Regions from separate parts of the Aliivibrio sp. S2TY2 genome, predicted to be linked through region 1. Evidence: riboswitches for the same ligand, from Rfam matches in the RefSeq annotation. Region 1 holds a riboswitch; the other holds the start of a gene.
What was found. A riboswitch is a leader RNA that binds a small molecule or an ion and turns the genes downstream of it on or off. The one in region 1 is predicted to bind cobalamin.
Positions count from the first base shown of each region.

Region 2: another riboswitch for cobalamin. It lies ahead of PVK63_RS10145 (ABC transporter substrate-binding protein); the one in region 1 lies ahead of PVK63_RS17735 (TonB-dependent receptor domain-containing protein).

Region 1 is NZ_JARACS010000015.1:93,694-97,119, forward strand. Features, by position in the region: gene fabR (HTH-type transcriptional repressor FabR) at 1-146, shown strand, start outside; gene PVK63_RS17725 (YijD family membrane protein) at 199-573, shown strand; gene trmA (tRNA (uridine(54)-C5)-methyltransferase TrmA) at 630-1,736, opposite strand; cobalamin riboswitch at 1,885-2,108, shown strand; gene PVK63_RS17735 (TonB-dependent receptor domain-containing protein) at 2,155-3,426, shown strand, end outside.
Region 2 is NZ_JARACS010000005.1:114,960-118,385, reverse strand. Features, by position in the region: gene PVK63_RS10150 (FecCD family ABC transporter permease) at 1-337, opposite strand, end outside; gene PVK63_RS10145 (ABC transporter substrate-binding protein) at 337-1,254, opposite strand; cobalamin riboswitch at 1,295-1,430, opposite strand; gene PVK63_RS10140 (cobalamin adenosyltransferase) at 1,512-2,048, shown strand; gene PVK63_RS10135 (sensor domain-containing diguanylate cyclase) at 2,359-3,426, shown strand, end outside.

The sequences.
Region 1 (3,426 bases):
CTTCAGTAACGTTAGTATTTAGCTCTGGTGCTGAGGCATTAGATCTGGATGCTGTGCATAGAAAAGAATTATCAGAAAGGTTGATTTTTCAGTTACGAATGCTTTCTAAAGGCGCCTATTGGTATCGTAAAGAAAATGATCAATAGAATACAGTTACATTGATCGCAGTGAATCAATGTTTATAAGAGGTAATAAAGCATGACAAATGAAAATAGTAGAAATGAACGAAAAACATTAGTGCTATCAGTGATAACTGGTCTTTCTCTGAATGCTGTTTGGGTTGGATTTACAGTAACAGAAGTGGCTTTTTCAATTTTTCCAATCATAGCATTGGTTTTAGCTGCTCAAGGCTTGTACCAAGAATACTTACGTCAACCTGAAAGTGAAGATACTTCGTTGATTGCTGTCGCTTGTTTCTTTGTCGGTTTATTTGGTCATTCTGCTTTTGTGAAGGCGCAATACCCAGAAATGGGAGGTAACTTCTTCTCTATTCTTGTTGCATTAAGCTTATTACTTTGGATTGCGGTAAAAATGGGCTTTTTAAAAAAGAAAGATGATCCCGTAGATGCTTAATTAGTTAATAAAAGAAAAGGCTCAGAATGTAGTGTTCTGAGCCTTTTTTCTATTTATTATTTTCGTTCTAAGAAAACACCCGCTTCCATATGATGTGTATATGGGAATTGGTCAAATAGAGCAAAGCGAGTTATGTTATGTGTTTTGCCTAAAATTTCTAAGTTTTCTTTTAGTGTCTCAGGGTTGCAAGAGATATACATAATACGTTCATAACCCTGAACCATTTTACAAGTGCCTTCATCCATACCTGAGCGTGGTGGATCGACAAAAATGGTATTGCAGTTATAGCTTTTTAAATCTACGTTTTGATCTTTTAAGCGTCTAAATTCACGTTTACCTTCCATCGCATCGGTAAAGTCTTCTGCTGACATACGGATGATTTGAACATTATCAATATTGTTTGCTGCAATATTGTATTGTGCTGACTCTACTGAAGGTTTTGCTAATTCAGTCGCTAAAACGCGATCAAAGTTTTTAGCTAAAGCTAATGAGAAGTTACCATTACCGCAGTAAAGTTCTAATAAATCACCTTGGCTGTTTTGAGTACAGTCTACCGCCCACTCTAGCATTTTTTGTGCAACAATACCGTTTGGTTGGGTGAAGCTATTTTCAACCTGCTTGTAAGTTAAAATATCGTCGTTAACTTTTAGTTTTTCAATAACAAACTCTTGGTCCAGTACAATCTTCATTTTACGAGCACGACCAATAAGATTCAGATTAAAACCTTCATTATTTAAGCGTTGTTTTAGTGCTTTTGCTTCTTCTTTCCAAGCATCATCTAATTGGCGGTGATAAAGCATTGAAACTAAGATTTCACCGCTTAGAGTGGATAAAAAGTCTACTTGAAACATCTTATGACGCAAAATTTTGCTTTCTTTTACCGCTTCAGTCAGTAATGGCATTAAATCATTAATGATACGACTGGCTGGCAAAAAGTAATCGACACGGTATTTTTCTTTGGTTTCTTGGTTGAACATAACGTAATACATTTCGTCATCTTCATGCCAAACTCGAAACTCTGCTCGCATACGGTAGTTTTCAGCAGGAGAAGAAAAGACTTCCAATTCAGGAACGTCAAATTCAGAAAACATTGCAGACAGTGCTTCTGCTTTTTCATCTAATTGTACTTGATAATTTTCTGGGTTCATGACGGGTTGGGTCATTGTCTTGCCTCACGCTGCTCAAAATAAGAGCGCCGATTTTATGCGATAGAGATCTGTTGTCCAGTATTTGTGTGTGATTGATCGAAACTAATTGAGTAAAAGAGGGAATACTCATTAGCTAAGCCTAGACAAGTATAGCGTACGTCATTACTATTTCGGCCATGTTGGTGCGCTATTTTTATATTCGATAATAGCCTGAAAAGGGAATCTGGTGAGAATCCAGAACTGACGCGCAGCGGTAAGAGAGAACGAAGGTACACATATTAATCCACACTGTTATTTTTCTTTATCTGTAGGGAAGGGGAATGGGAAGTGAGTACTGTAGGTTAACTGCTCTCAAGTCCGAAGACCTGCCAGCAATATGCGATACATAAGGTATTGCTATATGGACTTAACGCGATTTTAGGAAACAACGGAAATGAAAAAAACTGCCCTTGCGACTGCAATAGTGTCGCTGCTTTCTCACGCCTATACTTCCCCTGTATTTGCTCAAAACACCACAACTGAAACTGATGAGACTATGGTTGTTACTGCCAATCGATTTGAGCAGTCAGCTAAAGATGTTATTGCGCCAATGAGTGTAGTCACAAAAGAAGAAATTGTTCAGATTCAAGCAAAAACGATGACGGACATTTTAAGATTGCAACCTGGGGTTGAAGTCGCAAGCAATGGTGGTATTGGTCAAAACGCCTCTATTTTTATGCGAGGTACTAACTCTGATCATGTATTGATTTTAATTGATGGCTTTAGAATGAACAGTTCTATTAAAAGCGGAATGAACATTAATAAAATCCCTGTAAATCAAGTCGAAAGAATTGAAATCATTCGCGGTTCTGGAGCGGTAATGTATGGCTCTGATGCAGTTGGAGGGGTGATTAATATCATCACCCGAACTTCTCCTGACAATCAGTCGAAATCAGCAACCATTGGTGCAGGTAGCGATAAATATAAAGAAGGAAACTTTGCTGCTAACACTCAAGTAGGCGAAAATGGACATTTAAAAATGGCTGCCGGATTCACTCAGACTGAAGGGTATAACGTAAACCCTCAACCGGGAAAAAATGATGGCGATAAACATGGTTTTGAAAACAGCCAGTTTATGCTGAACTATGAGCATCAGCTTTCCTCTTATGTTAGTCTTTTCACTGGTGTTAGATGGTTTAATAGCACATCAGAATATAACCATTATACAAATACAAAATCTCGCTCAGAATCAGAATCTACAGTTTACTCTTCAAAATTATCTTTTCATAAAGATGCGGTTTCATCAAATTTAAGTATCAGTTATCAAGATGATCAAACATTAGAATATCATGAGAATGGTGAGCTCGATTCGGAGCAAAAAATTGATCAGTTAAATATGCAATGGGCTAACCAAATCAAACTAACGGATGACTGGTTAGTTAATGCAGGTGTTGATTGGACTGATGCGAAAGTGAAAGCTGACATTACTGATTGGTCAAATAAGGTGATTATTAATGAAGGTGAAAGTCGAACGTCAACTGGCGTATATTTTGGAACTCAATATCAACTAGAGCAATTAAAGTTAGAAGCCAATACTCGATTTGATAAGCACGATAAGTATGATGAATATACAACGTGGGGAGTTGGTGCGAGCTATCAAATTAATGATATTTACAAAGTAAGCACAGCTTATAATACTGCCTTTAAAGCGCCATCATTTTATGAT
Region 2 (3,426 bases), on a different contig from region 1:
CCCCAAAACTACTGCCAGAGCTCACACCTAGCACATCTGGACTGGCTAATGGATTTTTAAATAAGCCCTGAGTACAAGCTCCCGCCAACGCCAATGCACCACCAGCCAGAATAGCAGCGCACGCTCTTGGTAATCGAATGTGCATGACAATTGCAGAGGCTAATGGGTATTCTTTTGTGGCGAGTTCGCTGCCATTCATCAAGTAACTCTTAAACATCAACAAAATATCGATAATTGGAATATGCACCGCACCAAGGCTGAGATACGACAAAAACAGACCAATAAACAGACTGACTGAGATAATAATTTGAACTGAAGTTAAACGATAAAAAGGCATTAAGGTTTCTTATACGCAGAATGATTAACAAAAAGAACAGCATCAATAATGTACTGACTATAAACACTTCTTAATACATGAGGCATTTGATACACACGCCCTTCTTTAATGGCATTGACTGATTGCAAAGAAGGATCAGACATCACTTCTTGTTTGAACTGCTCTGCGCCATTCTCATCACCATAAACCCATGCAGGAATAAACAAGACATCAGGATTAAGCACAATGACCATTTCTTTTGATACAGGTACTTGGCCGTACTTATCACTGACTAACCCTTCAATCGCATTATCCAAATTCGCTTGTTCTAATACTTCATCCCATGTTGAGTCTTGCCCACTAGAGGTTCCCCAAGGGTTGTAATCTAACGCTATTAATCTTTGTTTTGGCTTAATCACATTTTGAGTTAATCGCGCTTTCATTTTAGCAACGACTTCTTTAGCCGCTTCGCTTTTGTTAACTATCTCACCAACACGTAAGATCTCAGCTTTAATCTCTGCAATTGTTTTAGGTGTTTGAATTCGATAAACAGGAATGCCCGCATTTTCAATAATGGCTAATTTTGATGCGTCACTCCAATTGGCCGCAAACACAATGTCAGGACGATTCGCGATGATCATTTCTACATTCAGCGCTAATAAAGGAACTGATTTAGGAAGAATATCTTTTACCGCAGAATAGTTAGGATTATTAGCAAGATCAGTCAAACTTGAGAGTGAACTGTCATCCACTAACTCGAGTAACACTGCATCTGTAAATAATGTTTTTGAGGATATTTTTTTAGGCTCTTGTTCAATAACGACAGAATTCCCTAAGCCATCAATCACACTTAACGGATAAATAGTCTCAGCCATTGAGGAAAAAGAAAACAAACAAGAAGAGGCAATAATAAATGATTTTAACGCAAGCCAACGCATGGCAACTCCTGTAAATCGCGTACATTATAGCTCTGAACAATAGAGCATAAAATTAATCACTTCGTATCTGACTCAAATCCCATTGAGACTTTCACAGTGGCGCGTCCGTTACGGATTCTCACCGTATTCCGAAGTGGTCGACATTGTACGTCGCTACGATAATATATTCTATCTATTAAACTCAGATTATCTCGCTATGTTTTCTTAGCTCATGGTAAAGTATATTTCTTCATAACCCACTAATAAGTAATGTAACTATGACACTTAAAGCATCTGGTAATGTCGGTGAACTCTCTTACCCATTCATTTTTGAAGACAGTCCGCTGTGTGATTTTGAGATTTTAACTGACGAGTTATGTACCTATACTGGCCTCGCTCTTTCTCAAATATCAAATCAAGAAGTTCGAGAGTCCCTAGAGCGCTTACAACCAAAAATATTCAATTTAAATGGATCAATTCGTGGTAAATGCGGAATTTTTGAAGACGATATTCAAAACCTGCTATCTGAAATGTTACATTTTAAGTCTCAAGTTCACGACGATGCGAAGCGCTTTGTTCTTCCTCGTGGCACTGGCCCTGTTATTCAACTTCATCAATGCCGTAGTTTAAGTAAAAAAGTAGTGCGCGCTTTAGTTCAAGTGGATAAATTAACCACAAAGAACATTCCAGAAACACTACCTAGATTTGCCAATGTATTAGCAAATTATTACTTTGTATTAACCCGTGTGTTAAATCAAGAAGCAGGGATTGAAGAACCTGAATACATCAGTATTAATTACCCCTCTCCAAAGTAAGTAGATTTGAGTTTATCGACAAGCAATTTAAGTTGCCAAATGGTAGTGAATTAATTTCTTGTTAGTTATTCAATGGAGATAAAAGTCAGCAGGAAAACAACAAGTAGCCACTCTTAGTTACATAACATCTTAATTTCCAACACCACAGCGATATAGGTCAATTTTTCTTCAGATTTATTATTTTTTTAGCGTTGATAGAAATATTCATATGCTATAAAGTTCCCCACTTATAACACCAATAAATAATACTCTCACAAAAGAGTTTGTTACATAAATGGTGCCCATATTAATTTTAAGTTAAGTGAATAAAGTGATTACATTTAATAAGTCCAATAATCTATTTTTTTTGCCTCGCTTTATTGTTTTATTTTTGTGTTTATTTTCTTTCTTATTTTCTATTTTTTATTTCTATAAGTATTCAGAAAGTGAAATAAAGATCAATCAAATAAAAACAGAACAAAGTGCGCTAATTTCCGCTCAAAAAAAATACATTGCAATGACCCTTAACAGCATAGGGAAAGATCTCCTGCTGCTTTCTGACTTCATTGAAATCAATAAGGCTTATGATAAACATGATAAAAAACTCATTAAACTTGCCGAGTTAAATACACTTGCTTTAAGCCTTAGAAAAGGACTTTATGACCAGCTACGTTACCTTGACCTTGAGGGTAACGAAATCATACGTATCAATTACAATAATGGCATACCATCCATCGTACCTAAAGACAAACTGCAAAATAAATGTAATCGATACTATTTTAAAGACAGCTTAAAATTACATGACGGTGAAATTTATATCTCTATTCTTGATTTAAACATTGAGCACGGAGAAATTGAGCTACCTTATAAACCAATGATCCGCCTTGCAACACCTGTATTTGATGAATATGGGAAAAAACGTGGTGTGGTAATACTCAATTATTTAGCAGAGCATCTACTTGATGGTTTAAAGCTTTTCTCATTAGAACAAAAAAATCACCATATGCTTATTAATAGCGATGATTATTTTCTGATTTATGATAAAAGACCTGAATTAGAATTTGCATTTATGTTTGGCGAAAATGCAGATAAAAAATATTCTGCTATTTATCCAAAAACATATGAGTGCTTTAAAAACCGTTCAAAAGGGCAATTCCTAATAGGATCTGGCATACTGACTTTTGACTCTGTATTTTCATATCCTAAAAATGTAGAAACAAGCAAAGACGTTTCCATCATTAACAAAGAAGATTCGTGTTGGCGTTTAATTACCTTTGTACCAAGTGCACCAATTTGGAGCTTAGAAAAGATTGAAAAAAGTGAATTACTCATCGTAATTAGCCTATTCCTTTTCTCTTTACTCGTGGCTTTATTAATTGCACAGCTACAACTTAAAAAG